Linked DNA regions of Candidatus Palibaumannia cicadellinicola. The protein of the gene in region 1 interacts with the protein of each later gene in a pairwise test. Links are inferred from orthologs where the notes say so. Each region holds a gene or a part of one and is shown on either strand. Other genes may lie near its edges.

The links.
Region 2: the proteins of aceE (region 1) and groL interact in binary tests that used the Escherichia coli proteins (3 or more experiments, as listed by UniProt). The link is inferred for Candidatus Palibaumannia cicadellinicola from one-to-one orthologs.

What each region holds. Positions count from the first base shown.
Region 1 is NZ_CP008985.1:572,153-584,080, reverse strand. Bases 566-3,793 are described here. They hold aceE (pyruvate dehydrogenase (acetyl-transferring), homodimeric type), read left to right. Parts: upstream 566-923; coding sequence 924-3,593; downstream 3,594-3,793. Other genes in these bases: IM45_RS02815 (2-oxo acid dehydrogenase subunit E2), read left to right, coding at 3,610-3,793. Outside these bases: nadC (carboxylating nicotinate-nucleotide diphosphorylase), read right to left, coding at 1-340; more of IM45_RS02815, read left to right, coding at 3,794-4,842; lpdA (dihydrolipoyl dehydrogenase), read left to right, coding at 4,915-6,336; bifunctional biotin--[acetyl-CoA-carboxylase] ligase/biotin operon repressor BirA, read right to left, coding at 11,643-11,928. UniProt on the Escherichia coli protein: Component of the pyruvate dehydrogenase (PDH) complex, that catalyzes the overall conversion of pyruvate to acetyl-CoA and CO(2).
Region 2 is NZ_CP008985.1:677,760-688,135, reverse strand. The notes cover bases 656-3,630. They hold groL (chaperonin GroEL), read left to right. Parts: upstream 656-1,308; coding sequence 1,309-2,952; downstream 2,953-3,630. Other genes in these bases: efp (elongation factor P), read left to right, coding at 3,082-3,630; IM45_RS03255 (co-chaperone GroES), read left to right, coding at 944-1,237. Also shown: aspA (aspartate ammonia-lyase), read right to left, coding at 1-457; more of efp, read left to right, coding at 3,631-3,648; miniconductance mechanosensitive channel MscM, read right to left, coding at 3,681-6,968; asd (archaetidylserine decarboxylase), read right to left, coding at 7,015-7,899; orn (oligoribonuclease), read left to right, coding at 8,275-8,829; tRNA (adenosine(37)-N6)-threonylcarbamoyltransferase complex ATPase subunit type 1 TsaE, read left to right, coding at 9,099-9,578.

The DNA.
Region 1 (11,928 bases):
GTAATATTTGTGTAGAACCAATCATGTTACATAGTAGTTGATTAGCTTGTATAATATCACCATCGTTAACTTGCCAATGAATATTAATATTTCCACCGAGTTGTTTGAAAACTTCTTGAAACCAGTTTTTACCACAGAAGACACCATTTTCACGGGTTATAATAACTGCAGTAGATTTACTTTGATGAGGTATGAGTTGCGCAGTAATATCTGCCTGTGCATTAGTAATTCCACCTAAATCTTCTTGAAGTGCAAAACTTACAGTATATGGAAGATCTTGTTGAATGCGTGTAAATAATTCTGCTTTACGAATCTTAGTATTATAACTAGAAGAAAACATAATGGCTCCATGTTAATTACTAGATATATTATCTTTGAAAATACTTAACTATTATATGATTATATTTTATAAGTAAAAAAACTTAAGTTGAATAACTTTCAAAAGTATTAATATAATTTTGTTAAATACTACTATACAAAGTATAGTATGTTTACTATATAAAATATATGAAGTATATTAGTAACTTTTAATTGTTACTACTATTACTATACGTAATGAAACATAAGCTGTTGTAGACAAAAAGGTTAAGATTTTGTTACTTTCAATTTGATATGAAAATATCAATTTTTCTCAACATAGTCCATACCATGTAACATCTAAGTAAATATTCATTAATTACTATTGATCAATAGCTTAAGTTATATTATATATATTATATGTAATATATATAATATAACTATATATATTATTAAATATTTTATTAGCTATTGTTTTGATGGAGACTTACTGATCGTCTACTGAGACGTAAACTTTTGAAATTTGAAATGAGTTCAATTTAATTAGTAATACATAGTTAGAAAATAAAACATAATGTATAACAAACTTTATATTTTACCTTAAGCAAATAAAAGGAAAACTGACCATGTCAGAAGGATTATATCATGACGTAGATCCGATCGAAACATGCGACTGGTTACAGTCTCTCGAATCGGTTATTCGTGAAGAAGGTATTGCACGAGCACAGTTTTTAATTAATCAGATATTAGAAAAAGCACGTGAAAATGGGATTCAAATTTCTACAGATCTATCCTCTAATAATAATTATATCAATAGCATTTCGGTAGAAGATGAGCCTGAGTATCCAGGTAATTTAGAACTAGAGCGTCGTATTCGTTCTGCGATTCGCTGGAATACTGTAATGATGGTATTACATGCCTCTAAAAAGAATCTTGATTTAGGTGGTCACATAGCTTCTTTTCAATCATCTGCAACAATTTATGATGTTTGCTTTAATCATTTTTTTCGAGCTAGAAATAATAAAGATGGTGGTGATTTAGTTTATTTTCAAGGACATATATCGCCTGGTATTTATGCTAGATCTTTTCTAGAAGGACGCATTACAGCAGAACAACTGAACAATTTTCGCCAGGAAGTAGATGGTCAAGGATTATCTTCTTATCCACATCCGAAACTTATGCCTGAATATTGGCAATTTCCTACTGTTTCTATGGGATTAGGACCTATTTGTGCAATTTATCAAGCTAAATTTCTTAAATATTTACATAATCGTGGATTGAAAGATACAAGTGATCAAACAATTTATGCTTTTTTAGGGGATGGTGAAATGGATGAACCAGAATCTAAAGGTGCACTGACTATAGCGACTCGTGAAAAACTTGATAATCTCATATTTATTATTAACTGTAATTTACAGCGTCTAGATGGTCCTGTTATTGGTAATGGAAAAATAATTAATGAGTTAGAAAGTGTATTTGCTGGTGCAGGTTGGAAAGTAATCAAAGTTATCTGGGGTAGTCGCTGGGATGAACTATTACGTCAAGACACTAAAGGAAAATTAGTACAGCTGATGAATGAAACTTTAGATGGTGATTACCAAACTTTAAAATCTAAGAATGGTGCTTATGTACGTAAACATTTTTTTGGTAAATACCATGAAACTGCAGAGCTAGTAAAAAATATGAGTGATGAAGAAATTTGGGCGCTAAACCGTGGTGGTCATGATCCCAAAAAAATTTTTGCTGCTATGCAAAGAGCTAAGCTTACTACTGGTAAACCGACAGTAATTTTAGTGCATACAATTAAAGGTTACGGTATGGGTGTGACAGGAGAAGGAATGAATATTGCCCATCAAGTAAAAAAAATGAATATAGAAGAAATACGTTACTTTCGTGATCGTTTTAATTTAAGTGTCATTACTGATGATCAAATAGAGTCACTCCCATACATTACTTTTAAAAAAGAATCAGAAGAATTTAAATATTTGCATGAACGACGCAACGCACTACATGGTTATTTGCCAAGTAGACTGAAAAACTTTACTCAATCACTTGAATTACCAAGCTTAGATGATTTTATTTCATTACTAAAAGAACAAAACAAAAAAATTTCTACTACAATTGCTTTTGTACGTGTATTAAGCATTTTGCTTAAAAAACCGATTATAAAAAATAGAATAGTACCTATTATTGCAGATGAAGCACGTACATTTGGTATGGAAGGATTATTTAGATTAATTGGAATTTATAATTCGGATGGTCAACAGTATACCCCACAAGATAGAGAACAACTAGCTTACTATCGTGAAGATGATAAAGGACAAATTCTACAGGAAGGTATTAATGAGTTAGGTGCCGCATCTTCCTGGTTAGCAGCTGCTACTTCTTACAGTTCTAATGATTTTCCAATGATTCCATTTTATATCTATTATTCTATGTTTGGTTTTCAACGTACTGGTGATCTATTTTGGGCTGCAGGAGATCAACAAGCGCGTGGTTTTTTAATTGGAGGAACTTCTGGTCGTACTACCCTAAATGGTGAAGGTTTGCAACATGAAGATGGTCATAGTCATATTCAAGCATTAACAATTCCTAATTGTATCTCTTACGATCCATCCTATGCTTATGAAGTAGCGGTCATTATCCATGATGGTTTGCATCGTATGTATGGAAAACAACAAGAAAACATTTTCTATTATATCACAACACTAAATGAAAATTATTTCATGCCAGTTATGCCAGTAGGAGTAGAAGAAGGAATTCGTAAAGGAATTTATAAGCTAGAAACCTTAGCAGGTACACAAGGTAAAGTACAGCTAATAAGTTCAGGGGCGATTTTACGCCATGTACGTAAAGCAGCTAAAATATTATCACAAGAATATGATATTAGTTCTGATGTTTATAGTGTGACATCATTTACTGAGTTAGCACGAGATGGCCAAGATTGTGAACGTTGGAACATGCTACATCCAACTGAAACTCCACGTATACCATATGTTGCTACTATTTTAAATACAGCACCAGTAATAGCATCTACTGACTATATGAAACTATTTGCGGAACAAATTAGCAATTTTATTCCTACCACACCATTTCATGTTTTAGGTACCGATGGTTTTGGCCTATCTGATAGTCGTGATAACTTGCGTCACTATTTTGAAATAGATGCAAGCTATATAGTAGTTGCAGCATTGTGGGTACTAACCAAAAGTAAAAAACTCAAAACTGATATTGTTAGCAACGCAATTAAAAGATTCGGTATTAATCCTGACAAAATTAGTCCACGTTTTGCATAAACGAGATAAGTTAATAATGACGATACAAATTAAAGTACCAGACATTGGTCTTGATGAAGTAGAAGTTACTGAAATTTTAGTAAATATAGGCGATCAAGTCAAAATTGAACAATCATTAATTACTGTAGAAGGTAATAAAGCATCGATGGAAATTCCTGCACCATTTCCAGGTGTTGTAAAAGAAATTAATATTAATGTAGGTGATAAAATTAGCACTGGTACTATTATTATGGTATTTGATGTAGAAGATATGGTATCAGAATCATGTTTAAATCTCATAGCTGTACCTGAGAAAACAGAAAATATAGAGAAAACAGAAATTAATGATACTGAAAACGAAGCGTACGTTTATGCTACTCCAGTCATTCGTAATTTAGCACGTGAATTCGGTATAAACTTAGCAAATATAAAAGGTACAGGTCGTAAAGGTCGTATTGTACGTGAGGATGTTCAAACTTATATTCGACATATTATTAAATATAATAATAATATAAATAATAATAACTTGATTCCATCAATATTGCCAGAAATTGATTTCAGCAAATTTGGAGAAATAGAGATTAGAGAATTAGGAAAAATACAAAAAATTTCTAGTGCGAATTTATATCGTAACTGGACTATGATTCCTCATGTAACTCAATTCGATGAAGCTAATATTACTGATGTGGAAGAGTTTAGACAAAAACAAAATATTCAAATCAAACAAAATTATCCTCATATTAAAATTACCTTATTGAGCTTTATAATAAAATCTGTTGCGCAAGCACTAAAAGAATTACCTATTTTTAATAGTTCACTATCAGTGAATGGGCAACAAGTAATACTAAAAAAATATGTAAATATTGGTATTGCAGTAGATACCCAAAATGGCTTAGTAGTACCAGTATGCCATGAAGTCAATAAAAAAGGTATTATTGATTTATCGCGTGAAATTATTTCTTTATCTGAAAAAGCTCATGCGGGTAAGCTTATGGCATCTGATATGGAAGGAGGATGTTTTACTATCTCGAGTTTAGGCGGTATTGGTGGTATGCAATTTACACCAATAGTAAATGCACCCGAGGTAGCAATCCTCGGAGTATCTAAATCATATTTAAAACAAGTTTGGACTGGTAAAAATTTTATATCTTTACTGATGTTACCTTTATCATTATCTTATGATCATAGAGTTATTAATGGAGCAGATGGAGCACGTTTTATTAAAGTTATTAACAACCATATGTCTAACATACGTAATCTAATTTTGTAATTATTAATTATATAAAGTTAATAACTAATAAACTTATAAAATTTAATAGCAACAGAAAATACCTAAGAGGTCATAATGAATACTGAAATTAAAACTCAAGTAGTGGTCCTTGGTGCTGGTCCAGGAGGTTATTCTGCTGCTTTTCGTTGTGCAGATTTAGGATTATATACTACGTTAGTAGAACGTTATCCTACTCTAGGTGGAGTATGTCTTAATGTTGGATGTATTCCGTCAAAAGCTTTATTACATGTGACTAAAGTCATAACAGAAGCTCAAGCTTTGAGTCAACAAAGTATATTATGTGGGGAATTACATACTGATATTCATAAAATGCGTCTCTGGAAAGAAAAAGTAATCAATCAACTTACCAGTGGTTTACACCATATGGCTAAAGAACGTAATATTCAAATAGTAAATGGATATGGTCAATTTACCAGTACTAACACTATAAAAGTAATAAGTAATAATAATATTGTTAATATTACTTTTGATCATGCGATAATTGCTGCAGGTTCTAGTCCTATTCCATTACCATTAATATCTTTTACAGACCAACGTATTTGGAATTCTACTGATGCATTAGCACTAAATTTTGTACCTAAAAAAATGTTAGTTATAGGAGGTGGAATTATTGGGCTAGAAATAGCAACTATTTATCATATGTTAGGTTCAGAAATAGATATAGTAGAAATTGCAGATCAGGTTATTCCTACTGTAGATAAAGATGTCATCGCAGTTTTTACTAAACATATTAGTAACAAATTTACTCTTATATTAGAAACTAAGGTAACAGCTTTAGAAACAAAAGTAGATGGTATTTATGTTACCATGAACTTTAAGAATAATCATGTAATAACTCAACGTTATGATGTAGTTTTAATAGCTATTGGTAGAAATCCAAACGGTCAATTATTAAATCTTAAAAAGATCGGTATTGCAGTTGATAATAAAGGTTTTATTCATGTTGATAAACAGATGCGTACTAATATACCACATATTTATGCCATCGGTGATATAGTAAGTCAACCAATGTTAGCGCATAAAGGAATACATGAAGGTTATATAGCTGCAGAAGTCATTGCTAATCTTAATCATTACTTTGATCCAAAAGTAATTCCTTCAATTGTTTATACTGAGCCTGAATTAGCCTGGGTTGGGCTTACTGAAAAAGAAGCTAAAGAAAAAAGTATAAACTATGAAGTATCTATTTTCCCTTGGTTAGCTTCAGGTAGAGCTATTGCTTCAAATTGTAAAGATGGTATGACTAAATTAATTATTAATAAAAATACACATAAAATTATTGGAGGAGCAATAGTTGGAACAAATGGAGGAGAATTACTTGGTGAAATTAGTCTCGCAATTGAGATGGGTTGTGATGCAGAAGATATAGCACTAACTATTCATGCTCATCCTACGCTATATGAATCTATTGGTCTATCAGCTAAAATTTATGAAGGAACTATTATTGACTTACCTAAAGTGAAAAAAAGCTAATAATAAGTTTTATAATTAAGTGCTAAATTACTGATTTAACACTTTATGAGTACTTTATGTTACATTTATTATTATAATACATTACTTAACTTAACTAAAATTAAATAATTATATTTATATTATAAATAAACTCTTGACTGATCAGTAAGATCAGGTAACATATAAACAATGTCGATTAATAATTATCTTATTCGACAATGCTCTTTAATAATTGATTAGATAATTTGTGTGGACACACGCAAAAAATAGTTAAAAACTTAAAAAACTAATAACATTGTTTTTTATGAATAATTTTTTAAGTAAACAATTTTCAATTGAAGAGTTTGATCATGGCTCAGATTGAACGCTGGCGGTAAGCTTAACACATGCAAGTCGAGCGGCATCGGAAAGTAAATTAATTACTTTGCCGGCAAGCGGCGAACGGGTGAGTAATATCTGGGGATCTACCTTATGGAGAGGGATAACTATTGGAAACGATAGCTAACACCGCATAATGTCGTCAGACCAAAATGGGGGACCTAATTTAGGCCTCATGCCATAAGATGAACCCAGATGAGATTAGCTAGTAGGTGAGATAATAGCTCACCTAGGCAACGATCTCTAGTTGGTCTGAGAGGATGACCAGCCACACTGGAACTGAGACACGGTCCAGACTCCTACGGGAGGCAGCAGTGGGGAATCTTGCACAATGGGGGAAACCCTGATGCAGCTATACCGCGTGTGTGAAGAAGGCCTTCGGGTTGTAAAGCACTTTCAGCGGGGAAGAAAATGAAGTTACTAATAATAATTGTCAATTGACGTTACCCGCAAAAGAAGCACCGGCTAACTCCGTGCCAGCAGCCGCGGTAAGACGGAGGGTGCAAGCGTTAATCGGAATTACTGGGCGTAAAGCGTATGTAGGCGGTTTATTTAGTCAGGTGTGAAAGCCCTAGGCTTAACCTAGGAATTGCATTTGAAACTGGTAAGCTAGAGTCTCGTAGAGGGGGGGAGAATTCCAGGTGTAGCGGTGAAATGCGTAGAGATCTGGAAGAATACCAGTGGCGAAGGCGCCCCCCTGGACGAAAACTGACGCTCAAGTACGAAAGCGTGGGGAGCAAACAGGATTAGATACCCTGGTAGTCCACGCTGTAAACGATGTCGATTTGAAGGTTGTAGCCTTGAGCTATAGCTTTCGAAGCTAACGCATTAAATCGACCGCCTGGGGAGTACGACCGCAAGGTTAAAACTCAAATGAATTGACGGGGGCCCGCACAAGCGGTGGAGCATGTGGTTTAATTCGATACAACGCGAAAAACCTTACCTACTCTTGACATCCAGAGTATAAAGCAGAAAAGCTTTAGTGCCTTCGGGAACTCTGAGACAGGTGCTGCATGGCTGTCGTCAGCTCGTGTTGTGAAATGTTGGGTTAAGTCCCGCAACGAGCGCAACCCTTATCCTTTGTTGCCAACGATTAAGTCGGGAACTCAAAGGAGACTGCCGGTGATAAACCGGAGGAAGGTGAGGATAACGTCAAGTCATCATGGCCCTTACGAGTAGGGCTACACACGTGCTACAATGGTGCATACAAAGAGAAGCAATCTCGTAAGAGTTAGCAAACCTCATAAAGTGCATCGTAGTCCGGATTAGAGTCTGCAACTCGACTCTATGAAGTCGGAATCGCTAGTAATCGTGGATCAGAATGCCACGGTGAATACGTTCCCGGGCCTTGTACACACCGCCCGTCACACCATGGGAGTGTATTGCAAAAGAAGTTAGTAGCTTAACTCATAATACGAGAGGGCGCTTACCACTTTGTGATTCATAACTGGGGTGAAGTCGTAACAAGGTAACCGTAGGGGAACCTGCGGTTGGATCACCTCCTTACACTAAAAAGTTAAATAAAATTGTGATGTGTCCACACAAATTATCTAGTTATTATTAATAACTATTAATAAAGTATGTATATTTATTTAAATATAGTATTTACATATAATTTTTATTTATGTCCCCTTCGTCTAGTGGTCTAGGACGCTGCCCTTTCACGGCAGCAACAGGGGTTCAACTCCCCTAGGGGACGAATGCAACAATTATTAGATACAATTTGTATAAATGTAAATTTAGTATGTTTGTTCTTTAACAATTTAAAATTAAACTCAAAATAACAAAATATTTTAGGGTTGTGAGGTTAAGTAACTAAGCGTATACGGTGAATGCCTAGACAGTCAGAGGCGATGAAGGACGTGCTAATCTGCGAAAAGCATCGGTAAGCTGATAGGAAGCATTATCAACCGATGATATCCGAATGGGAAAACCCGATACAAATTTTTGTATCATTATTAAGTAAATTCATAGCTTAATAAAGCGAACCAGGAGAACTGAAACATCTAAGTATCCTGAGGAAAAGAAATCAACCGAGATTCCCTCAGTAGTGGCGAGCGAACAGGGAACAGCCTAAAGCCATCATCAGTTTATATGTTAGAAAAATGTGTTTGGAAAAAACAGCAATAATAGGTGATAGCCCTGTATTCAAAAATATATAAGCTGTGAGCTTAAGAAGTAAAGCGGGACACGTGGTATCCTGTTTGAAGATGGGGGGACCATCCTCTAAGGCTAAATACTCCTGACTGATCGATAGTGAACTAGTACCGTAAGGGAAAGGTGAAAAGAACCCCGGTAAGGGGAGTGAAATAGAACCTGAAACCGTATACGTACAAGCAGTAGAAGCATTTTTAAAATGTGACTGCGTACCTTTTGTATAATGGGTCAGCGACTTATATTCTGTAGCAAGGTTAACCATATAGGGGAGCCGTAGGGAAACCGAGTCTTAATTGGGCGTTTAGTTGCAGGATATAGACCCGAAACCCGGTGAGCTAGCCATGAGCAGATTGAAGGTTAAGTAACACTAACTGAAGGATCGAACCGACTAATGTTGAAAAATTAGCGGATGACTTGTGGCTAGGGGTGAAAGGCCAATCAAACCGGGAGATAGCTGGTTCTCCTCGAAAGCTATTTAGGTAGCGCCTCGTGAATTCATCTTTGGGGGTAGAGCACTGTTTTGGCTAGGGGTCCATTCTGGGTTACCAACCCAATGCAAACTACGAATACTAAAGAATGTTATCACGGGAGACACACGATGGGTGCTAACGTCCATCGTGAAAAGGGAAACAACCCAGACCGCCAGCTAAGGTCCCAAAGTCATAGTTAAGTGGGAAACGAAGTGGGAAGTCATAAACAACCAGGATGTTGGCTTAGAAGCAGCCATCATTTAAAGAAAGCGTAATAGCTCACTGGTCGAGTCGTCCTGCGCGGAAAATGTAACGGGGCTAAACTATGCACCGAAGCTGCGGCAGCAATATTTGCATATTGCTGGGTAGAGGAGCGTTCTGTAAGCCTGTGAAGGTATATTGTAAAATATACTGGAGGTATCAGAAGTGCGAATGCTGACATAAGTAACGATAAAGCGGGTAAAAAACCCGCTCGCCGAAAGACTAAGGTTTCCTGTTCAACGGTAATCGGAGCAGGGTAAGTCGACCCCTAAGGCGAGGCCGAAAGGCGTAGTCGATGGAAAACAGGTTAATATTCCTGTACTAGATGTAACTGCGAAGGGGGAACGAAGAAAGCTAAGTTCGCCGGGTAACGGTTGTCCCGGTTTAAACGTGTAGGTGGAAAAAGTAGGCAAATCCGCTTTTTCATAACACTAAGGCGTGATGACTAACCATTCCAATGGTAAAGGAATTGATGCTATGCTTCCAAGAAAAGCCTCTAAGCTTCAGGTTACATAAAATCGTACCTCAAACCAACACAGGTAGTCAGGTAGAGAATACTAAGGCGCTTGAGAGAACTCGGGTAAAGGAACTAGGCAAAATGGTGCCGTAACTTCGGAAGAAGGCACGCTGGCATGTAAGTTATAGGACTTGCTCCTAACGCTGAAGCCAGTCGCAGATACCAGCTGGCTGCAACTGTTTATTAAAAACACAGCACTGTGCAAACACGAAAGTGGACGTATACGGTGTGACGCCTGCCCGGTGCCGGAAGGTTAATTAATAGAGTCACTAAGCTCTTGATCGAAGCCCCGGTAAACGGCGGCCGTAACTATAACGGTCCTAAGGTAGCGAAATTCCTTGTCGGGTAAGTTCCGACCTGCACGAATGGCGTAATGATGGCCAGACTGTCTCTACCCGAGACTCAGTGAAATTGAATTCGCCGTGAAGATGCGGTGTACCCGTGGCAAGACGGAAAGACCCCGTGAACCTTTACTATAGCTTGATACTGAATATCAAACTTTGATGTGTAGGATAGGTGGGAGGCTTTGAAGTGTAGACGCCAGTCTACATGAAGCCAACCTTGAAATACCACCCTTTAGTGTTTTATGTTCTAACTCTAGTCCGTAATCCGGATTGAAGACAGTGTCTGGTGGGTAGTTTGACTGGGGCGGTCTCCTCCTAAAAAGTAACGGAGGAGCACAAAGGTTAGCTAATCACGGTCGGACATCGTGAGGTTAGTGCAAAGGCATAAGCTAGCTTAACTGCGAGAGTGACAATTCAAGCAGATGCGAAAGCAGGTCTTAGTGATCCGATGGTTCTAAATGGAAGGGCCATCGCTCAACGAATAAAAGGTACTCCGGGGATAACAGGCTAATACCGCCCAAGAGTTCATATCGACGGCGGTGTTTGGCACCTCGATGTCGGCTCATCACATCCTGGGGCTGAAGTAGGTCCCAAGGGTATGGCTGTTCGCCATTTAAAGTGGTACGCGAGCTGGGTTTAGAACGTCGTGAGACAGTTCGGTCCCTATCTGCCATGGGCGTTGGAAGATTGAGAGGGGCTGCTCCTAGTACGAGAGGACCGGAGTGGACGCACCGCTGGTGTGCGGGTTGTCATGCCAATGGCATTGCCCGGTAGCTATGTGCGGAAAAGATAACCGCTGAAAGCATCTAAGCGGGAAACTTGCCTCAAGATGAGTCTTCCCTGAGGCTGAAGTTTAAGCCTCCTAAAGGGACGTTAAAGACTATAACGTTGATAGGTCTGATGTGTAAGCGCTGTGAGGCGTTGAGCTAACAGATACTAATGACCCGTGAGACTTAACCTTACAACACCTAAAATATTTAGTTTAATTTTAAATGTTTACAACAAAGTTAATTTAATTACTGAAAAAATTGCCTGGTGGCAATAGCGCGGTGGTCCCACCTGATACCATACCGAACTCAGAAGTGAAATACCGTAGCGCCAATGGTAGTGTGGGGTTTCCCCATGTGAGAGTAGGAAACTGCCAGGCAATACCTTTTTAAGGTGCGGTAGTTCAGTTAGTCAGAATACCGGCCTGTCATGTTATGTGTAAGAACGTAATGAGATTTCACCATTAATATAGGTATTGATTTGCCCTTGTTGTTCTAACAGTAAGGCTCCTTGTGTATTAATGCCACGGGCAATTCCTATAATTTCACTATATTTACCATCACCTCTTAATAATTTTACTGGCTTATTATATAAGTAATCTAGTGCTTGCCAGCGTAAAATAAAAGGCGCAAAACCGTCTCGTTCAAATAGTAGTAAAGCATTACGTAACGCATTAGTTAGTTCAGCGACTAACTTGTTTCTAACAATATCAATACCG
Region 2 (10,376 bases), 100 kb from region 1 along the record:
TCAAACCGGTAGGGTAAGAGTCGTTGGTAGACTGAGATAAATTGAGATGATCGTTAGGACTAAGAAATTGGTATTCTCCTTTTTTATGTCCCATTAATTCTAAACCAATGTTAGCTAGCACTTCATTAATATTCATATTAATAGAGGTGCCTGCTCCACCCTGAAAAACATCAACTGGAAACTGATCCATACAGCGGCCTTTGACCAGCATCTCATCACAAGCACGAGTAATAATATCAGCAATACCCGATGGCATAGTTTTTAATTCCTTATTAGCAAAAGCTGCTGCTTTTTTAACCATCACCATACTGCGCACTAATATAGGTATATCGCTTATACGTACGGTACTAATATAAAAATTTTCGCTAGCACGTAAGGTATGAATACCATAATAGGCAGCAGCAGGAACTTCACGGGTACCAAGTAGATCTTCTTCTATACGGATCGTATTTGCTATTGCCATGTCACTTCCTTAATTTATAAAATAATTCATTTAAATATTTTTTGTTATAATTAATAAATTACTACATGTAATATGTAATGCCTTATGAACATGACAAATATATTATGAACCTAAAACTTAAGGTTAAGGAAGGAGAGTGTAGCCTCGCTAAATAGGAAAGTAGTGGCTATTATGATTATTTTTGGGAGTTAAATTGATTTACTAATATTGTCATCCAAATCTAAATTTAGGCTTAATTGTCGTTACTAAACAAAACATCATGAAAATGATAGTAAGCACTTATATTTTAGTGATAAATTTTATTTCAATATCGTAATTATTTTGACTAAAAATTACGCAAAATAAAAAAAATTATTTTTTTACCCTTGAAGCGTTCTTTAACGCCCCCATCATTAACGCATGAAGGTGGCATAATTAAATGCCCAACATTCATCCATCCTATACAAAATTGACCTGAATTTTCTTTAAGGGGAGCTATCAATGAAAATTCGTCCATTACACGATCGTGTTATCGTAAAGCGTAAAGAAGTTGAATCTAAATCAGCAGGTGGCATTATGCTGACAGGTTCTGCAGCAGGCAAATCTACCCGTGGAGAAGTACTGGCAGTGGGTCGTGGCCGTAGCCTAGAAAATGGTGAAGTGAAAGCGTTAGATGTGAAAGTTGGCGACACCATAATTTTTAATGACGGATATGGCGTGAAGGTAGAAAAAATAGATAATGATGAGGTGTTAATCATGTCTGAAAGCGACATTTTGGCCATTGTTGAAAAGTAATCCACGCGTAATTATGTTAACTAAATAAGTTTGCTGAATTATGTTAACTAAACAAGTTTAAGGAAAATAAAATGGCAGCTAAAGAAGTAAAATTCGGTAACGAAGCTCGCGTCAAAATGCTTAGAGGTGTAAACGTTCTAGCTGATGCAGTAAAAGTTACTCTAGGTCCTAGAGGTCGTAATGTGGTGTTAGACAAGTCTTTTGGCGCTCCTGTCATCACTAAAGACGGTGTTTCTGTTGCACGTGAAATAGAATTAGAAGATAAATTCGAAAATATGGGTGCGCAGATGGTGAAAGAGGTAGCTTCAAAAGCTAATGATGCTGCAGGTGATGGTACTACTACCGCAACAGTACTAGCGCAGTCTATAGTTAACGAAGGGCTAAAAGCAGTGGCCGCTGGTATGAATCCAATGGATCTGAAACGTGGTATCGATAAAGCGGTTATTGGTGCTGTTGAAGAATTGAAAAAACTATCGGTACCTTGTGCAGATTCCAAAGCTATTGCTCAAGTTGGAACTATATCCGCCAACTCTGATGAAAAAGTTGGTACTCTGATCGCTGAAGCGATGGAAAAAGTAGGTAAAAAAGGCGTTATCACTGTTGAAGAAGGTTCTGGTTTACAAGACGAACTGGATGTAGTTGAAGGTATGCAGTTTGACCGTGGCTACTTATCTCCTTATTTCATCAATAAGCAAGAAACCGGGACCGTAGAATTAGAAAATCCGTTCATCTTACTAGCTGATAAAAAAATATCCAATATCCGAGAAATGCTTCCGTTATTAGAGGCTGTGGCTAAAGCAAGCAAACCACTTTTAGTGATAGCTGAAGATGTAGAAGGCGAAGCTCTAGCTACTTTAGTGGTTAATACCATGCGTGGTATCGTAAAAGTCGCAGCAGTAAAAGCACCTGGCTTTGGTGATCGCCGTAAAGCAATGCTGCAAGATATTGCTGTTCTTACAGCTGGTACCGTAATCTCCGAAGAAATCGGTCTAGAACTTGAAAAAGCTACCCTAGAAGATATGGGACAGGCTAAACGGATTGTTATTACGAAAGATACTACGATTATTATCGATGGAGTAGGCGATAAAGCAGTAATTGATAGCCGTGTGACACAGATAAATCAACAGCGTGAAGAAGCTACTTCTGATTACGATCGTGAAAAACTACAGGAACGTGTAGCTAAATTAGCTGGTGGCGTTGCAGTTATTAAAGTTGGTGCAGCCACTGAAGTTGAAATGAAAGAGAAGAAAGCCCGCGTAGAAGATGCTCTACACTCTACTCGTGCTGCAGTAGAAGAAGGTGTTGTTGCAGGCGGTGGCGTAGCGCTCATTCGCGCGGCTAACGGTATTACTGAACTACGTGGCGACAATGAAGATCAAAACGTTGGCATAAAAGTAGCACGACGTGCTATGGAAGCTCCGCTACGTCAGATCGTGGCTAATGCTGGTGAAGAACCATCAGTTATTGCCAACAACGTCAAAGCAAGTGAAGGTAATATGGGTTATAATGCAGCGACAGAAAAGTACGGTAATATGATTGATATGGGTATACTAGATCCAACTAAAGTTACTCGTTCTGCACTACAGTATGCTGCTTCAATTGCTGGTCTTATGATCACTACAGAATGTATGGTCACAGATCTTCCCAAAGAAGAAAAGCCTGATATGGGCGCCTCGAGTGGCGGTGGTATGGGCGGTATGGGCGGCATGATGTAAGTTGCCCATAAAAAAGTAATAAATCAACAAGCGACTAATCGCGTTAATCCCCCAGCTGAGTATTAGCTGGGGTTTTTTATCTTATATCCTTCTATCCTTCATACATTATTGCAGCAATATCAAATAGATATGACGTCTTATAATACTAACGAATTCCGTTCTGGTCTTAAAATCATGTTAGATGGCGAACCCTGTGCGATTATCGATCATGAGTTTGTTAAACCAGGTAAAGGACAGGCATTCAACCGAGTACGTCTACGTCAGCTTATTTCGGATAAGGTGCTCGAAAAAACTTTTAAGTCTGGTGATTCTGTTGAAGCAGCTGATGTAATAGATCTCCACCTTAATTATCTATATAAGGACAGTTATTTATGGTATTTTATAAATAATAATAACTTTGAACAACTAGCTGCGGATGCGAAAGCTGTTGGCGACCATGCTAAATGGTTAGTCAAACAAGCAGCTTGTGTACTCACCCTATGGAACGGTCAGCCTATTATCGTAACCCCACCAAAATTTGTTGAATTAGAAGTTATTTCTACCAATCCTGGTATCAAAGGTGATACCGTTAGTACTAGCTATAAACCAGCGACCTTAACTACTGGAGCAATCGTGAAAGTTCCTTTATTTATCCAGAACGGTGAAATAATTAAAGTAGACACCCGCTCTAGTGAGTATGTATCTAGAGTTAAATAAAATTACATATCACTCTTAAGTTTAGTTTTGGTTTAATACACTGACTTATCGATGCGGAACTGATCTGTACGCCACTGAAACGGTGGAAATGGTAATTCTAGCTCATGTTCTCGGTATTCGTTGATAATCTGTGTATGTACCTGATGGCGTAAAGGCATGCGGTGACCCATTTCAGCAACGTGCATACGTAATTCAAAAAGTGGTAAACCCTGCTGCAAATCTACTAGATACGCTTCCGGTGCAGGAATTTCTAATACTAGCGGACAGCGACGTGCAGCCTGTACTAAAATATGGGTTACCTGTTCGATGTTCGCGCCAGGTGGTGCGGGAACATTTAAAACGACACGCGTTACCGTATCAGACAGTGACCAATTGACAAACTGTTCGGTAATAAATGCTTTGTTGGGCATGATTATTTCTTTACGATCCCAGTCGGTAATCGTTGTAGCTCTAGTATTAATACGGGTGATATTCCCAGTCAGGTTACGGATAGTAACGGTATCACTGATCCTAATTGGTTTTTCGAATAAGATAATTAGGCCAGAGATAAAGTTAGCGAAAATTTCTTGTAAACCAAACCCTAATCCCACACCTAACGCCGCTACTAACCATTGTAACTTCGACCAATCGATGCCTATGAAAGAAAATCCAATGAGCCCTCCTAAAAGCATCAGACTGTATTTAGTAAGTGTCGTAATAGCATACCCAGTACCAGGTGTGAGATTTAAATGTTGCAATAGCGCTAATTCCAGTAGTGCAGGTAGGTTGCGCACCAGCTGTGTTGTTATGAGGAAAACTACAATAGCAACTAATACTGCGCCTAGCGTAATAGGCTGAATGATATCTACGCCCTGGAGAGTAGATGTGACATCCCATAATTTTATTTTCTCTAAAAAGCCAAATGCTGAGTAAATATCCGACCACAGCAGGATAATCGATAAGATAGCAATGAGGGTGATAATAGATCGTACCAATTGCAGCGACTGAGCGCTCATAGTATCGAGATCTAGTACCTTTTCATCGACTTCTGCAGCTGCCTCATTTAATTGTAACTGAGATAAATGCTCTTCATTACGTGCACGCTGAGCTAAAATTTCTGCACGGCGCTGTTTGGCGCGCTCGAAAGCGATACGCCGGCGCTGGATCAACATCCAGCGCCGGATTATATAATAAATAATCAGCAGCAAGAACCATATAGCAACTGATGTTTCTAACCTCGATAGCAATGCTTGGGCTGTTGCGAGATGACCAAGGCAAGAAGCTATGGCTGCCACTACTGGTGCACAGATCAGAGTATTCCATAGAAAACGGTTTATAATATGATCGCTAGAACCATGTTGATCAAGATGTAACGGTAATCCAGCGCGTTTCAGACTCACAGTAACTAATCCCAAGCAGGTACATAACAATATAAAGCATAGCCTGCCTAGTGTGCCGGCAAACTCACGGTCGCGGTAAGTATCTAAGGCAATTAACACCATCATCAATGGTACAATAATACCGATAAAAAACGCATAATAGCGCTGCGCCCGCTTAACTTGTGGTGCTGGCCAGCCAAAGTGAACAATAAAAAGCCCTTGTTGTTTAGCGAAACAAGTGCTCACCATAAATATCCACAGTATTAAAACAGTAGCGCTTACACCTTCGCCAATCGCTACCGCCGCTGGATAAGGCCAAGCATGACGTAAACCGTAACCTAGAGCCGACCATAATACCGGTAGCGGTAAGGCGATCAGTAATGACCAGAACACTGTACGTAATGTTAGAGTGAAATGATCTTGATTAACTTTACCGACTCTACCGCTAGAACGTACGAGAAAAGTATGATAGTGCCGGCGTGAACTTAAGCTGAATCCGATCAGTACTAGAGCACCAAAAAGCTGAATCAAAGTTTCATGTCTAGTAAATATCATTTTAAGTGCACATAAAAGTTGATGGTAAGTATCTAACGTTAGGAGCATCTTTAGATCTTGACCAACAAGTAGAGGATAAGCAAAGGTAATAGGAGTTACATCAGCCACCCAGAAAAGATAGCTATGTGCTGTTTCTCTGAGCTCCTTCATCGCGTCTTCCAACTGGCTGTGAGCAACCTTCAGTTTAGTGAGCTCAAGTATTTCTGTGTCGCCTCCGGTTAGCAGTGCATTGAGTAGGTTACGTTGAGTTGTCAACTGGGCAGCTAAGATACGCTTTTGTGTTGGTTTGAGCGGCGAGCCGTCATCTTGTTTGCCTTGCACAAACTGTGGCAGTTGATTGATTAACTCTTCATACTGCAAGCGCTTAACTCGCCGCTGCGCCATCTGGCTATCCAGTTTCTGAGGTTTGGGTAGATCCGGTAAATTAGAAACTTGAGTACGTAAGGTCTCCCCAAGTATTGGTGATTCATTGAGCCACGGTTCCTGCTCGATTAATGCAGTTAGTGCCTGTCGTACTTTTTGAGTCTGTGATGCTACCTGGCGTTGCTGCGAAACAATCGTATCCATGCGTTGAGCCTGTTTATTCAGAGCAATAGATAGTTGGTGGTTAGTTTGTAACTGATCACTAATGAATTGAGGTAAAGTTTTACCTTTTTCTGCGATTATTTCAGTATGTTCAAGCGCTTGTTCTGCCTCCTGCTGGTATAGATTATTTAGCTGATTGCGTAACATTTGCAACTGTTGATCCATATGATCGTGACGTTTCTTTAATAGTTCTGCGCGAAGACGTGAAAGTTCCTGCCGATTATTGGCACTAAGTTGCGCTAGGTCTAATTCATCAACTTTTAACCTGCGCGCTATTTGTTCTGCCTGCAATGTGGTTGCTTGCGCCTGCTCTAGCGGTGTACATGGTGTTGGTAACGCCTGAAGTTGTTGCTCTACATCATTTAGCGCTCTACGCGCAACTGTTTGCTGCTGCGGTAAGAAGCCTAGTGAGTCGCTGATAGCGCGCGCTATTTCCTGCTCATGTTGCAATTGTCTCGTTAGATCAATAAATTTTCTGTTTACCTGTAGCAATTGCTGGTTTAGTTCTCTAGTAGAGATGTTGTGATGTAGTATTATCTGAGCTGATTGTTCCAATGCTTTGTGTTTTTTAGCACGTAACTGTCGCGTCAGAGCAGGAAAATCATCGATGACCTTCTGATATTCTTTAATTTTTGCGCTCGACGCTTTACTCTCTGCAACCGCGTTTAATGCTAACTGCAGAGCCTCAATTATAGCGGTATGATTCACAGTACTTTTATCATCAAGCTCCTGTTGTAGATCCTTTTGAATAGTATTCTCATCAGGTAGCTTAGCAGTTAATACTGGAGCGGTAACTAGCCATCCTAGTAGGAACATCATCATTAGACGCAAGGCTAAAACTCTCTTATTTTACCGTTTAAGGCAGAAGTTAGCTTACAGCTAGGACGATGCCATATGCTAACGGCTGTCCAACACGGGTAACATAACTCGCATGTAGGTGATCTACCAGCTGGACTCTACCGCTAGGGAACAAATTAATGACGGTAGAGCCAAGCTTAAAGCGGCCCATTTCTTGCCCTTTCAGTAATACGATGGCATCGTTTGCTACGACTTTTGGATAGTGCCAATATTTGATCATACCTGCTCGTGGTGGTGTTACAGTACCCGCCCAGACTGTTTCTATACTACCGACAATAGTTGCGCCAATAAGAATTTGTGCTATGGAGCCGAAATCAGTATCGAATAAACAAATGACTCGCTCGTTACGAGCAAATAGATTAGGAATCTTGGTAACCGTAGAAGGATTAACTGAAAATAGATCACCTGGTACATAGATCATGTTGCGCAATACGCCGTTACAAGGCATATGAATCCTGTGATAATCTTTAGGAGAAAGATAAGTGGTAGCAAAACTTCCATTACGAAAATCATTGATCATATGATCTTGACCAGCTAGTAGAGCTTCTAAGCTATAGTGATAACCTTTAGCTTGAAAAATCCACTCTCCTTTGATAGATCCTAATTGGGATATCATACCGTCAGCGGGCAGTACTAGTACCGAATGATCTGTATCGATCGGACGAGCGTATTTATTGAGCGCACGGATAAAAAATGTATTGAATGTAGAATAAGTAGCTATATCAGGCTGTAGCGCTTCTTGCATATTGACTTTATAGAAGCGTACGAATAGTGTAATCACTACGCTAGTTAGCCAGCCGCCCTGGAGTTCAGCACCCCAACCAGCTAGCTGGGTCAACCAATATTTAGGTAGATACAGTAGGTGTTGTAATGCTTTTATTATTCTATACAGCACAGGTACCTCTTATGACTAATTTAAAATTTGACAAACAACAGGTCATTTATTCTGGCTGTAGATGCCATAAAAATAATTTTTACTTCTTAGTTAATCTATGCATTGGTTACAATTGCTCAAATAATAAAGCTGTGCAATCTTATAATAGCTAGTTAAGGCTAGACTGAAGTTATTTTATTGAAGAGGAATCGTTTTCACTTTACTGGTATATGTTTGGCAATGGTATCGTGTACGCTAATTGAGTACTCGACGAACCTTTGAATAGTAATTTTTACTAACTAGCTTGTAGTGAATACATCGCTCGTAGCGATGAACATCGATATAATAGAAATATTATATCAGATCATCTATAAAATCTCTTGTGACAAACACATTATGCCGGTAAATGACAATAACTTAATATGGATAGATCTAGAAATGACTGGTCTTGATCCTACACATGATCGTATTATTGAAGTTGCTACATTAATCACTGATACTGATTTAAACGTCATAGCTGAAGGGCCAGTTTTAGCAGTTCATCAGTGTGAAGCTCAACTAACGTTAATGGATGAATGGAATACCCGTACCCATACTACTAGTGGATTAGTGGAAAGAGTTCGTAATAGTACGTTAAATGAAGAAACAGCAGTAGCACAAACGCTTACTTTTTTAAAGGAGTGGGTACCAGCTGGTAAATCGCCAATCTGTGGTAATAGTATTGGTCAAGATCGACGTTTTCTCTATCGTTACATGCCAGCACTAGAAGCTTATTTTCATTATCGGTACCTAGATGTCAGTACCTTAAAAGAACTTGCTCGCCGATGGCGTCCGGAAATTATGGTAGGTCTGAAGAAAAAAAACAGCCATAAGGCTCTGGATGATATTCGTGAGTCAGTGGCAGAATTAGTTTATTATCGCGCACATTTTATCCGTCTTGAGCCTAATTGATGATAACTCAATTAAACAGCATGGGTATATATTTAGCTTCAGTTTCATCAGATAGGCATAAAAATGCGCTTCAATTACTGGTATTCTAGAGTCACAATGCTTTTATTACCCCTCACTCGAAATCAATGATCTTCCGGCTCAAGACTTATTTTAGCGAGATGACAAATTATTGCTTTCGTGTTTTTTTTGACAGATAGCTTGCGTCAAAGCTATCGCTACTAGCATTTGCATGCTATCAATTTATTCTGATCACAAAGCATAGAAAAAATATGGAAAAACTGATCATCCCTTTACCAGATGAAATGGCAACAGTGGCTTTAGGTGCGACATTAGCCGTCGCATGCCAACAAGCTTGTGTAATTTATCTTTATGGCGATATTGGCGCCGGTAAGACGACCTTATGTCGAGGATTTCTACGGGCGTTAGGGTATGTGGGAAATGTTAAAAGTCCTACTTATACTTTGATAGAGCCATATGTGTTAGCACGCTGGACGGTTTATCATTTCGATCTTTACCGTTTAGCAAACACAGAGGAACTAGAGTTAATAGGTATACGAGACTATTTAGATCATTGTGCTCTATGTTTGATAGAGTGGCCACAACATGGTGAAGGTATTTTACCCACTATGGATCTATCTCTTACCCTTAAGTCTCAGGGGATAATACGTCGGGCTGAGCTACAAACATACAACGCTAACGGCGAACACCTGCTGGCAGCTTTGTCCTTGCTGCAGGAACCTTATTCATGAAGCTATTATATTATTATATTACTTTGTTTTTAGTAATAGGATTAATTATGGGCCGGTGCGCTGCTGCGACCCTACGCAATATCCAAGTCACTAATAATATCATCCACTCAACGGTAACACTCTGTTTCAATGCACCACCAGTATATACTTGGTTCTCTCTGCATAATCCAGAGCGGGTAGTATTGGATATTCGCCAAAGTGTACTTTTGCAGGGGCAGGAAGAGTTACCGATAAATTTTAACGGCAATAATCTTATTAAACGTATTCGCACTAGTAGACCAGTAGATAAGCAAAGTTTACGTCTAGTTTTAGAGTTAACGTGCCAATCTAACATACGGGTAACGAAACAACAAGTGAGTGAGCGTTATAATGTAGTATTAACGATTTTGGCCACTGATATTAATAGAAAGATGTCAGCGGTAAGTAGTACGCCCCTACCTTTACCTTCTAACATGATAAATAGAGACCTTCCCACAGCAAGTACTGTACCAGTAATAGTAGCTATTGATGCGGGACATGGTGGTCAAGATCCAGGTGCTACTGGCCCCAACGGACTTCAAGAAAAAAATGTCACGATAGCTATAGCTAGAAAGCTAAAAATTATGCTCAATGCGGATCCTATGTTTAAGCCAGTACTAACTCGTGACGGTGACTCTTTTATCTCGGTGATGGGTAGATCCGATGTAGCACGTAAACATGGAGCAAGCGTGCTAGTATCCATACATGCTGATGCAGCGCCCAACCGCCGCGCTAGTGGAGCTTCGGTCTGGGTACTATCTAATCGACGTGCTAATAGCG